Regions from separate parts of the Halopseudomonas sp. T1L2 genome, predicted to be linked through region 3. Evidence: predicted binding sites of a transcription regulator. Region 3 holds the regulator's gene; each other region holds the start of a gene.
What was found. Region 3 encodes FliA, which starts transcription of late flagellar genes. Its sites were predicted from a motif close to CTAAAGTTTNNNNNNNNNNNGCCGNTAA; they were not measured.
Positions count from the first base shown of each region.

Region 1: the regulator FliA is predicted to act here: its motif matches at 2,274-2,301, upstream of ACZ5WQ_RS08500 (flagellin).
Region 2: the regulator FliA is predicted to act here: its motif matches at 2,620-2,647, upstream of ACZ5WQ_RS15275 (methyl-accepting chemotaxis protein).

Region 1 is NZ_AP040865.1:1,825,136-1,829,304, forward strand. It holds gene fliD (flagellar filament capping protein FliD) at 1-122, opposite strand, end outside; gene ACZ5WQ_RS08495 (flagellar protein FlaG) at 223-597, opposite strand; gene ACZ5WQ_RS08500 (flagellin) at 668-2,182, opposite strand; gene ACZ5WQ_RS08505 (alpha/beta fold hydrolase) at 2,904-3,770, shown strand; gene ACZ5WQ_RS08510 (SDR family NAD(P)-dependent oxidoreductase) at 3,977-4,169, opposite strand, start outside.
Region 2 is NZ_AP040865.1:3,219,892-3,224,060, reverse strand. It holds gene ACZ5WQ_RS15285 (methyl-accepting chemotaxis protein) at 1-713, shown strand, start outside; gene ACZ5WQ_RS15280 (long-chain-fatty-acid--CoA ligase) at 729-2,426, opposite strand; gene ACZ5WQ_RS15275 (methyl-accepting chemotaxis protein) at 2,714-3,805, shown strand; gene ACZ5WQ_RS15270 (efflux RND transporter periplasmic adaptor subunit) at 3,920-4,169, shown strand, end outside.
Region 3 is NZ_AP040865.1:1,716,535-1,720,703, forward strand. It holds gene ACZ5WQ_RS07950 (chemotaxis protein CheA) at 1-677, opposite strand, end outside; gene ACZ5WQ_RS07955 (protein phosphatase CheZ) at 833-1,627, opposite strand; gene ACZ5WQ_RS07960 (chemotaxis response regulator CheY) at 1,649-2,026, opposite strand; gene ACZ5WQ_RS07965 (RNA polymerase sigma factor FliA) at 2,248-2,985, opposite strand; gene fleN (flagellar synthesis regulator FleN) at 2,982-3,809, opposite strand; gene flhF (flagellar biosynthesis protein FlhF) at 3,842-4,169, opposite strand, start outside.

The sequences.
Region 1 (4,169 bases), 110 kb from region 3:
TTTTCGGTTGCGGCATTTTCCTGGCGGGTCAGCTGGGCGGCCTTGGGGGCGCCATCGGCCTGTACCAATGCCGATACCAGGCTGCTGATATCCATGCCCGAACCAATACCTGTAATAGCCATGATGCTTACCTCGCGACCGTTTATTGACGGTTCGCCTGCCGAAAGGAGTATTCCGGTCTAGTCAGGCAAGTTGCATGCCAGCAAAACCGGCAGCAGAGGGTCAGGCCTCTGCTTCAAACAGTACACTGCGAATCTCAGACAGGTTTTCTGCCAGTCGCAGCGCTTCTTCCGAGGGAATCTGGCGAATCACATCACCGCTACTCGCCTCGGTTACATTGATAACCATACGGCCGCTGTAATCATCCAACGCAAAATTGATGTCACGGCGTACCGTCTGAACAAAATCCTGAATATCCGACACGGCCGTTTCCAGCTTACCGCGTTCAATCTCGGCGGGCTGAGTCACGGCCTCCTGAATTTGCGTAGCCACCGCTTGCAGCCCTGTGGCCTGCTGCGGCTTGGCTACTCCCGCGTCTCCCGCTGCCGGGTTGGCTGGGCGCACTACGTCAAAAGGTTTGATAGAACCCATATCCATGGTGACTACCTCACAACGGAAAAAGCGGAGAGAGGGTTAACCTCTCTCCGCAGTATAGCCCTGTCTACCCTTAGCCCAGCAGGCTGAGGACAGCTTGCGGCAGTTGGTTAGCCTGGGCCAGCATGGCAGTACCGGCTTGCTGCATGATCTGGTTTTTGGCCAGATTGGCAGACTCGGCGGCGTAGTCGGTGTCCTGAATACGGCTACGAGCGGCAGAAGCATTTTCTGCGATATTCTGCAGATTACTGATAGTAGAGTCGAAGCGGTTCTGGACCGCACCCAGCTGCGCACGCTGACTATCAATTGTAGCGATAGCGCCGTCAATGACCGAAATTGCGTCCTGGGCTGCATCTGCTGTCAAAATATTCAGCGATTCAACACTGACCCGACTGCCAATATTGGCACCCGTAATTTCACCAACATCGGCGCTGCCATCGTCGGTAAGGCTAAAAGAGCCCGTCGAATCAAAAGTCAGCGTACCTACAGCCTGCATCGCAAAGTCTGTATCATTCAGAGTCTCCGCCGAGCTGAAAGTGCCATCCGAAAGCTGGACTTTAATAGCTAGCGTCTCGTTAGCCGCGTCCCCGTCGGCGTCATCGTCAAAATTCTCAATCTGGATATTGTCGCCATTCTTGGCGCTTACAACCAACTCTTTATCGCTATTAATCGAAGCTGACAGGCCGTTAGCTCCTGAGTCTGCATTGATCGCATCGCGGAGTGCCTCCAGATCCGTGGTCGCATCACCCGATCCAGCGATCTGAATGGTAGTCTTACTACCGCCGGCCGTGCCGATATCGAAGCTCACCGCCGCGTCGGCCGCCAAACCCAAGTCAGTACCAAAAGAGATCGCATTTTTTGCCGACGCGGTCACCCCGGTCTGGCTTGAGATCTGATTCACTTTGCCTGCCAGATCGCTTGCAGAGTCGTTGGCCGCAACATCAAAGGTCCCGGTCCCAACTGCGCCATTGACGGTCACAACACCAGCATTGTAGGCGGTCGCCGCTTTCGCGGTTGCCAAGTCTGCCGCCACAACAACCGTACCTGCAACGCTGCCATCATCGCGAGAACGGAAGGAGCCAAGAGTTTCAGTTGACGCATCGGTCAAAGTGACGCTAATGGTCTCGTTTGCTTGCGAACCGACCTGAAATGCTGCCGAACCAAAGCTACCGTCAAGAATCTTGCGCCCACCAAAAGCGGTTGTATCAGCGATCCGCGTTAATTCTTCTTTAAGCTGATTTACTTCCTGATTCAGCGCGTCGCGCTCTTGAGCTGAGTTTGAGCCGTTAGCAGACTGCAGTGCGAGGTCACGCATGCGCTGCAGAATATTAGTGGACTCCTGCAGAGCACCTTCAGCAGTCTGTGCAATGGAAATACCGTCGTTGGCGTTTTTGACCGCTACGTTCAAGCCATTGATCTGGCTGGTCAGACGATTGGAGATTTGCAGGCCGGCTGCATCGTCTTTGGCGCTGTTGATGCGCGAGCCGGAGGACAGACGCTCCAGGGAAGTGGACAGCGCGTTGGACGAGCCATTCAGGTTACGCTGAGCATTCAGGGAAGCGATGTTGCTGTTTACTGTAAGAGCCATGATGAGTACCTCGACCTAGTGATGTTTGCCTGAGCTTACGACTCGCGGGCCGGCTTTGCCCAGGCACCCATTGAGTTCGCATTCGATTACTGTATCGGCGCTTTGCGAGCGACCTTTAGCCTTTTTTGCAATCTTTTTTTCTGATTTGCCATCAATGACTTAGGGCACCTCGGCGTATTCCTGCTGGCAGCTGTCAAAAACCCAGCGCCACAACTGCATCAAAGCTGTTACCTATATCGTTCATACCACGCCGATCTTTAGCCGTATTTCAGCCAATCCATGGCCGTTCGTCGGTCTGCGCATGCCCTGGCGGACGCGACATGCGTCCCTACGGATGGAGTGTTTGCGAGGACGCGGTGCGCACTGCGGCGGCGGTTACATCTGGTCATGCGGAAGGACATCACAGGTCGTGTCCGTGCAGTGGTTATGCGCGGAGTGAATGCGAGTACGCGCGCGACCTATCTCATCCTGCGGATGGGAGGTAAGCCGATGATCAGTCGGGGACCATGGTCACAGGGACCACAGTCAACATACAAGGGACACGACAGGTCGTGTCCGTGAGGCATTTGCCGCGCCGCGGTGACTAGTGCTCTCCATGACATATAGATGAAGACAGACAAAAGGCAGGGGCGATGCAACGCCCCTGTCATCTGACTGGGGTTAGCTGTGAGCACTGCGGTCGTCGCCCTGCGTCGGCAAGCCCACTGATATCGAGGTGCCCATGTACGCTGAGAAAGCTGTTGTTCGCGTGCACCGTGATTTGCAGGTGCACACCTGGTTTTACCCCAACCCGGCCAGCGACACGACAATCATTCTGGTCAACGGCTCGCTGGCGACCAGCGCCGCCTTCGGCCAGACGCTGCGCTATCTGCAGCCGCTGTGCAACGTGGTGTTGTTCGATCAGCCGTACAGCGGTCACTCGCGCGCACACAATCCGTCCATGCCGCTGATCGGCAAGGAAGACGAAGCGCTGATTCTGCTGGACTTGATCGAGCACTTTCGCGCCGATCAGGTGCTGTCGTTCTCGTGGGGAGGCGTGGCGACCATGCTCGCGCTGGCGCAGCGGCCATCGCGCATTCAGCGTGCGGTGATTACCTCGTTCTCACCAGTCCTGAACCCCCACATGCAGGACTACCTGAGCCGCGGCAAGACGCATCTGGCCGCCTGTGACCGGCAATCGGTCGCCATGTTGATCAACGACACCATCGGTGAACACTTGCCCTCTTTATATAAGCGCTGCAACTTCCGCCACGTCAGCAGCCTGGAGGAACACGAGTACAGCCAGATGCTGTTTCACGTGCGACAGGTGCTGGAGCTGGATGCCGGGCAATACATGAGCTGTGTGCGCAACATCGATATACCGCTGCTGTTTGTGAACGGCGCCTGGGACAAGTACACCAGCGCAGAAGACGCACGCTGTTTCGGCGAGTTGGCGAGCGATGCGCGTTTTGTCAGCATTGCGCATACCGGGCACTTTCTGGAGATGGAGCACAAGACGGCGCTGCAGGACACGCGCGCGGCGGTAGCAGGATTTGTGCTGGGCGATACGGCCGGCGCCGACAGACAGAAACTGGCGCTGGCTGGCTGAACTCCGGGACGGCCGAGTTCCAACTCGGCCATAGCGCTGCATTCCTGCCTGCTGGTCGAGCGGGCGCTCGACCTTCCCGGAAACCGCCTGCCCTGACGCTGTTGTATGACGCCGAGCTCCCGCCAGCGTAGGGACGCGACATGTCGCGTCCGCCGGTGCACCATGTCCAGGCCTGCCGCATGACCTGGACCTGATGCATCAGAGCTTTACGGATTCAGCGAGTCGAATACCGTCTGCTCGTTGTCAGCCGCCTGAGCGCGCAGGGCAATCAGTTGCTTGATCTTGCGGTGCGGGAAGACATAGAACTGGTTGGCCTCCACCGCCTTGACGGTCATTTCAGCTACGTCAGACGCCTGAATCCTGCCTTTGGCAACCGCAGCCTTGGTCATCTCGGCACGC
Region 2 (4,169 bases), 1.5 Mb from region 3:
TGCAGGAAATGTCTGCAGCCTCCATGCAGGTTGCGCAGCATGCCGCCGAGGCTGCCCGCGCCGCAGACGATGCCGACAGCAATGCTCAGGAAAGCGGCCGGGTCATGCAGCACACGATCCAGGCGATGCAGGACATGCTCGCACAGATCACCCAGACCACCGAGGTTATCCGGCGCCTGGAAGGAGACAGCAATCGCATCGGCAAGGTACTGGATGTGATTCAGGGGATCGCCGAGCAGACCAACCTGCTCGCCCTGAACGCGGCCATCGAAGCGGCACGCGCCGGTGAGGCCGGACGCGGCTTTGCTGTCGTCGCCGACGAAGTCCGCACGCTGGCCAAGCGCACCGCAGAATCAACCGCTGAAATTCAGCAGATCATCAATGATGTGCAGTCCGGGGCCGACGCCGCGGTCAAGGCCATCGCCATCGGTCAGACCCGCAGCGAGTCGAGCATGCAACAGGTCAACCTGGCGGGTGAGCGCCTGACCCAGATCACCGTCGCGATCGAGTCGATCCGCGACATGAACCGACAGATATCAACCGCAGCCGACGAACAGACCAGCGTTGCCGAGGACATTACCCGCAACATCACCGAGATCACCGATATTGCCGCAGCCAACCAGAGCGAAGTCGACAACACCGCTCGCGCCAGCCAGTCCCTGCATGAGTTGTCCGGGGAGTTGAGCACCCTGACCCAGCGGCTCTCCGCCTGAGTCAGGGCATCGCGATCAGGCCGTCGCCGGGGCGGCCTGCCGCTGGCGCTCCTCTTCGTAGAGCTCCTTCTTCGACAATTTGCCCACCGGCGTCTTCGGCAGCTCCGCGCGAATTTCCATCGCGCTCAGACGTTCATGCTTGCCAAGACGCGAAGCGAGAAACGCCTGCAGGGTTTCGAAGTCGAAGGGCTCGACGCCGGCACGCAGCTTGATAAAGGCTTTCGGCGCCTGCCCGCGATAGGGGTCATCAACCCCGATGACCGATACCTCCTCAACGCCCGGGTACTCGTAGATGGCCTCTTCGATCACCCGCGGATAGACGTTGTAGCCGCTGCACAGGATCATGTCCTTGGTACGATCGACGATGTAGACGTAACCATCCTCGTCCATGTAGCCCACATCACCGGTACGCAGGAAGCCGTCTGCAGTCATTGCCTCTGCCGTCGCGTCCGGGCGCTTCCAGTAGCCTGCGGTAATATTCGGCCCCTTGATGCAGACCTCGCCACGCTCGCCGATCGGCAGCTCGGTTTCGCCGCCGTCGAGCGGCAGGATGCGAATCTGCGTGCCCGGCACCGGCACACCGCATGACCCGGGGCGCGGCTGGGCGTCGCGCGGGGTAAAGGTGCCGCTGGTGGTGGTTTCGGTCATCCCCCAGCCCTCACGCAAGGCGCAACCGGAACGGGAGAAGTACTGCTGCTGAACCTCGACCGGCAACGGCGCGCCACCGGAGTTGGACATTTTCAGCGACGACAAGTCGTGCTTGTCGGTCTCCGGATGGCTGAGCAGACCGATGAACATGGTCGGCACGCCCGGGAAGGTGGTAATGCGGCTCTGACTGATCTCGCGCAGTACCGTCAGCACGTCAAAACGCGGGTGCAGGTAGATCTCGGCGGCAGCACGCAGGCCAAAGATCATATTCACCATCAACGCGTAGATGTGGAACGGCGGCAGCACTGCCAGCACCCGCTCCTGCCCGGGCACGATCGCCGAACGCAACACCTCGCGCAGCTGGGCACAGGAGGCTGTGATATTGCCGTGGGTCAGCATCGCCCCCTTGGGGACGCCGGTGGTGCCGCCGGTATATTGCAGCACAGCCAGCGTGTTGGCCGGATCGGCCAGCAGGTGCTCCCGATAATCGCCGGCATTGTCCAGCAGCTCGGCAAAACTGCAGCACTGATCGCCCCAGGCCACCATCGCCGGTTTGCCAAGCAGATGGCGCTGCTCGTCGCTGACCTCACCACAGAACTCGACCAGACTGCCCACGACCAGCTGACGCAGCCGAGTGCGCGTCATCAGGCTCGCCATACGCGGGTAAAAGGCCTCCAGATCCAGCGTCAGCATGATGTCGGTCTGACTGTCCTCGATCTTGTGCTCGAGGGTGCGTTCAGCATCCAGCGGTGAATAGTTCACCACCGTCCCGCCGGCGCGCAGCACACCCAGAAAACCGATGAAGTAATGCGGGCAGTTGGGCAGATACAGCCCCACATGGACGCCGGGGCCAACACCCAGTTTCTGCAGACCACAGGCCGCGCGGGAGACCAGCGCGTCGAGTTCGCTGTAGGTAAGCTTGTGGCCAAGGAAGTCGATTGCCGGATTATCGGGGAACTCGGTGACGGCCGCGTCCAGCAACGCCGGAATGGCCTCCGGGGTATAGGCAAGCTCCCAATTCACGTCCGACGGATACGACTTCAACCAGCGCAATTCGGTGTCCACAGCATGCTCTCCATTGTCTGCCCGGGCGGCTTTGGCGCGGGGCGCTTTTTGTTTTCCCAACCCTAGTCGCTGTGCCGTGCTCCGGTGAAGCTTGATCGACTGCGGATATGTCGGACCATAGCCGCTGCCAACGCTGAGCGACAAGGCAAATCCTGCCGCAAATCAATAATCTGCCAGCCGAATCAACGCATCATTAAAGTTTCATGTTACCCAGCCGATAGCAGGTCCGAGTCGGCCCGATAACAGTATCGTCCCTATACCCCTCCCTGCCCATCCAGGAGCAAAACGTGTTCAAAAGCCGTCAATTACGCGCAGAGCTGCAACAATCCCAAGAACTGAACCGGCAACTGCAGGAGCAACTCGGCACCCTGACGGCACAACTGGACGAACGACAACGGCAGTTCGATGCGCGTATCGGCATTGCCGAGAGCGAGCAGACCCTGTCCCAGAAGCTGCTCGGTTGCCGGGAAATGGGGGATCATCTGGTCCAGGATGTGCGCGAATCGGTGGCCGGCGCAGCGAGCCGTCTGATGGATGAGCAACAGACCCTGACCGCGCTGAGCGAGATCTTCGCCCAGACCCAGCAGGCGGTGCGCAGCCTGCAGGCACGCTCCGACACGGTGGGCAACCATGCCGAACGCAATGCCGAGTCTGCCAGCAGCCTTGACGAAACCGCCGGCCGCATTCGTGCCTTCATTGCCGTCATCCAGGACATATCCAAACAGACCAGCCTGCTGGCCCTGAATGCGGCCATTGAGGCAGCACGAGCCGGCGAAGTGGGTCGCGGCTTTGCCGTGGTAGCCGATGAGGTACGCAGTCTCGCCGAGAAGGCCCAGCACGCCAGCGAAAACATTGAGGTTCTGGTAACCCAGGTAATGGAAAAGAGCCAGACCCTGTCCGGCATGGCTGAGGAATCCATGCAGAGCAGCCTGGAAATCGCCGCCTCTGCCCAGCAGATTGATCAGGTAACCCATCAGGTCATCGACCATGCCGACCGGATGAAGCAGGTGATCAACAGCTCTGCCACGCGCAGCTTTCTGTCGACCGTAAAGCTCGATCATGTGGTCTGGAAGATGGATCTATACCAGCGCATCGCCGCCGGCAACCTGAGCCAATCACTCACCGATCACCACGAATGCCGCCTGGGGCAATGGTATTACCGTGGCCAGGGAGCTGACCTGTACAGCCACCTGCCGGCATATCGTCAGCTGGAAAACGTGCATCGCCAGGTACATGAATGCGGTCTGCAGGCGCGCGACGCCGCTCTCAAGGGTGACAATGACAGGCTGCACCGGCTGCTCCTGGACATGGAACAGGCCAGTGTCCAGGTCGCCCAGCAGCTCGACCGCCTCGAGCGGGAGATCGGCAGCAGTCACTGATCTGCGCAGTGTCCGCAAGGACACTGCCGCGACACTCAGCGCTATTGCGACCATCGCCGTCACACGCTATACAGAGAGACCCTTACGCCCGCAGGAAAGAACAAGAGAGAAGGAATGCGTAAACGTCTCACACCGCTGTTGATTGTTGTCGTCGGAATCATCATTTTCATCCTGCTGCGCGTCACCCGTGATCAACCCGAGCCGCTGGGCACCCAGGAGCGCGCCTGGCGGGTTGCGACCGAAGCCATTGCACCTGACGCCTTCCAGCCCCGACTGACCCTGTACGGCCAGCTGGAATCACCACGTCGCTTTACCGTGGTCGCACCGCTGGCAGGCCGCATCGCCGCGCTTCCCGCCAGCGATG
Region 3 (4,169 bases):
GCAGCTGCCGGCGCCTTGCCCGGGCCATGCAGTTCATCCAGCAGGGCCTCAAATTCATCATCGGAGATCTCATCGGCGCCAGCGGTGGACGCTGTCTGGGCAGCAGCAACAGAGGCTGCGGCAGCCGCACTGCCATCACCATGCAGGGCGTCAAGCAACTGCTCGAATTCATCGTCGGTGATGTCACCCTCGGCAGCGGCAGGTGCCGCAGCGTCAGCCGGACCAGCCTCGGGCTCCGGCTCAGGCGCTTCTGCAGCAGGCGGCTCGCTTGTTGCCTCATCCGCCGATGCGGGCTGAGCCAGGGCGGCCAACGCATCCAGCAGAGCAGGCGCAGCAGGAGTCGGCTCCTCGCTCTCTCGCACCTGGGCAAACATGCCATTGACCGTGTCCAGAGCCTGAAGAACGACGTCCATCAACTCGGGCGTGACGGTACGTTCGCCCTTGCGCAGAATATCGAATACGTTCTCGGCGATATGGCAGCAGGCAACAAGGGCATCCAGCTGGAGAAAGCCGGCCCCGCCCTTTACGGTGTGAAAGCCGCGGAAGATAGCGTTAAGCAGATCCATGTCGTCGGGCCGGTTTTCCAGCTCGACCAACTGTTCGGACAACTGCTCGAGAATCTCGCCGGCCTCGACCAGAAAGTCCTGGAGAATCTCTTCATCCGCATCGAAACTCATGCACCCACTCCCCTCGGGCGTGTTATCGGAAGGCCACGCAATGCCGCCTTGAATTTCCATCTCGGCGCTGCGCAGTCACTCAACGTTGCTGCCAGGCAGCGACCTTGAGCAGTCAGACCGGCCGCGCGCTCAGCGTGCGGCAGTTACAGCTGACATCAGAATCCCAGGCTGGAAAGGAGGTCATCAACCTCATCCTGACCGGAAACAACGTCTTCCCTTTTATCGGCATGAATTTGCGGACCTTCACCCCTGGAGGAGGATTTTTTTCCGTCCCCGGGAGATTCACCATGATTGATGCCGGTAATGCGGTCGACCTGTCCCGCCATTCGGACCAGGTTGACCAGGCTCTCTTCGACATCATGCACAAGCGTAGTCACACGCTTGATCACCTGGCCGGTCAGATCCTGATAGTCCTGAGCCAGCAGAATATCGTTCAGATTGGTGGACAGATCCTTGCTGGTCGATTCGGTCTGCTCAAGGAACTCGCCTACCCGGCGGTAGAGGTCGCGAAACTCGTCCGCCGCCATCTCCCGGCGCTGCAGCCGCTGCCAGTCTGCCTTGAGGGCGTTCGCCTGCTGCCCCAGATCAGCGACCTTGGGGACGCTGGCCTCGACCAGATCCATGGTCCGGTTGGCCGCCTTGTCGGTCAGCTGAACCACATAGTCCAGCCGGTCAGAGGCATCGGATATCTTGGAAGTATCGTTGTCACCACCCAGCGCGTGGGTCGTGTCGATCTGAAAATTGACGATGGCATTGTGCAACGCGCGGGTGAGCTGCCCCACTTCGTGATAAAGACCACGGTCGCGTGCCTGATTGATGGCATGAATGACCAGCAACGCTTCACCGAAGTTGCCGCTCTCAAGGTGACCAACCAGCTGGTGCGCATTGTCCTTCAGCGAATGCTCGAATTCCTGAGCGGTCGCCTGGCCGGGATCCTTACTCAAAGCCATAACCTGTACCCCGGTTGATTATTATTTAGCCTGAACTCGCTCAAAGATTTTTTCGATCTTTTCTTTCAAGGCCTGAGCCGTAAACGGCTTGACCACATAGCCATTGACGCCCGCCTGCGCGGCTTCAATGATCTGATCTCGCTTGGCCTCGGCCGTTACCATCAGCACCGGCAGGTGCTTGAGCCGCTCGTCGGCCCGCACAGCGCGTAACAGGTCAATGCCGCTCATGCCGGGCATGTTCCAGTCAGTCACCAGAAAATCGAAACTGCCGCTCTGCAGCATCGGCAACGCGGTGTTGCCGTCATCGGCTTCGGCTGTGTTGGTAAACCCAAGGTCGCGCAACAGGTTCTTGATGATGCGCCTCATCGTCGAAAAATCATCAACGATGAGAATTTTCATATTCTTGTCCAAGTCGACCTCCGTACAAACCAGGGAATGTGCAGGCCTGCACCCCAAAAACCCATCGCAAATAACCAATCAAGCCATAAAAGAAGCTCTGATCAATCAGCTGGAAGCCAGCAGGCTGATCGGATGCACCCTCGAAAACGCCACCTGGACGTCCGGCCCGAAGCCACTACCTGTCGAGCAATCCGAGCATTGTCCGGATGTTGACGACAAAATCAATCATTTCGCCAGCTCATCAGCTTCGAGCGCAACCTAGCAGCACATTGACTGTGCAACTGACTGACCCTGGATTCACTGACACCCAGCACGGCGCCGATCTCCTTGAGGTTAAGCTCCTCATCATAATAAAGCGACAGCAGCAGTCGCTCGCGCTCGGGCAACGTGTCGATTGCCTCGATCAAAGCCGCTCTGAAACGCTCATCCTGCAGCCCGGACGCCGGTTCCTCGCCGCCCTGCACATCTGCCGGCGCACCCGACTCAAGCAGATCATCAAAGCTGAACAACTTGCTGCCGGCGGTATCACTGAGAATCGTATAGTACTCTTCCAGGCTCATCTCCAGCTCGGCGGCAACTTCGTGATCCTTGGCGTCACGCCCGAGCCGCGCCTCGACCGCGCGCATCGCATCACTGACCATCCGCGTATTGCGGTGTACCGAGCGTGGCGCCCAGTCGCCCTTGCGCACCTCGTCCAGCATCGCACCGCGAATGCGGATGCCGGCATAGGTTTCGAAACTGGCGCCCTTGCCGAAGTCGAATTTGCGGGAGGCTTCCAGCAGCCCGATCATACCGGCTTGCATTAGATCCTCCACCTGCACACTGGACGGCAGCCGCCCCAGCAGGTGGTAGGCAATTCGCTTTACCAGCGGCGCATACTGCTCGACGAGTCGATCCTGCTCACCGCGAGAACTCTGTGCTCGTGTATACATGCTCAATCCGCCAGCCTGTGCTGTCATAGGCCAGACCCTGTCGGTTGCACCAGACGTTCGACGAAGAACTCCAGGTGTCCTCGCGGGTTGGCCGGCAGCGGCCAGGCATCAACTTTTTGTGCAATGGCGCGAATTGCCAGCGAGGCCTTGCTGCGCGGAAAGGCTTCAAACACCGCGCGCTGCTTTTGCACTGACTTGCGCACCGCCTCATCAAACGGAACGGCTCCGACATACTGAAGTGCAACGTCAAGAAATCGATCCGTCACCTTGGCGAGCTTAGCAAACACCATGCGGCCCTCCTGCGGCGTGCCGACCATATTCGCCAGCACGCGGAATCGGGTCATCCCGTAATCACGGTTGAGCAGCTTGATCAGGGCGTAGGCATCGGTAATCGACGTTGGCTCGTCACATACCACGACGAGCACCTCCTGCGCCGCCCGCACAAAGCTGACTACCGAATCACCAATGCCGGCCGCCGTATCGACGATCAGCACGTCGATATTGTCACCGATCTCGCTGAACGCCTGAATCAGGCCGGCATGCTGCTGATGGTTGAGGCTCACCATGTTGGCGGCACCCGAGGCGGCCGGCACAATACGAACACCGCCGGGGCCGGTGACCAGAACGTCGCGCAGATCGCACTTGCCCTCCAGCACGTCGGCCAGCGTTGCCTTTGGCTTGAGCCCCAGCAGCACGTCAACGTTGGCGAGACCAAGGTCAGCGTCGAGCAGCACAACGCGCCGTCCCATCTCCGCCAGAGCAAGGCTGAGATTCACCGACACGTTGGTCTTGCCGATGCCACCCTTGCCCCCGGTGACCGCGATTACCTGAACCGGATGTTTGCTGCCCATCTGCGCTGATTACCTTAATCCTGTGAAATTGCTTAACTGGCCCGCTGGCTGTTCATCATACCGGCAAATACGTCGGCCATGGTCTGATCTGCCGGCGCATCATTACCTGCCATACTAACTGCACGACTCACCAGCTGATGCCCGACGGCGCGGCTGATATCGTCGGGAATGCGCTGGCCATCTGCCAGATAGGCTACCGGCAAACCCTGCTCCATCGCCAGCCCCAGCGATTCACCGAGCGTTGCGGCCTCGTCCACTTTCGTCAGAATGCAGCCCGACAGACCGCACGCCTTGTAAGTATGGTAGGCCGCTTTCATCACCCGGTGCTGGCTGGTCGCCGGCAGCACCAGCAGATTGCGT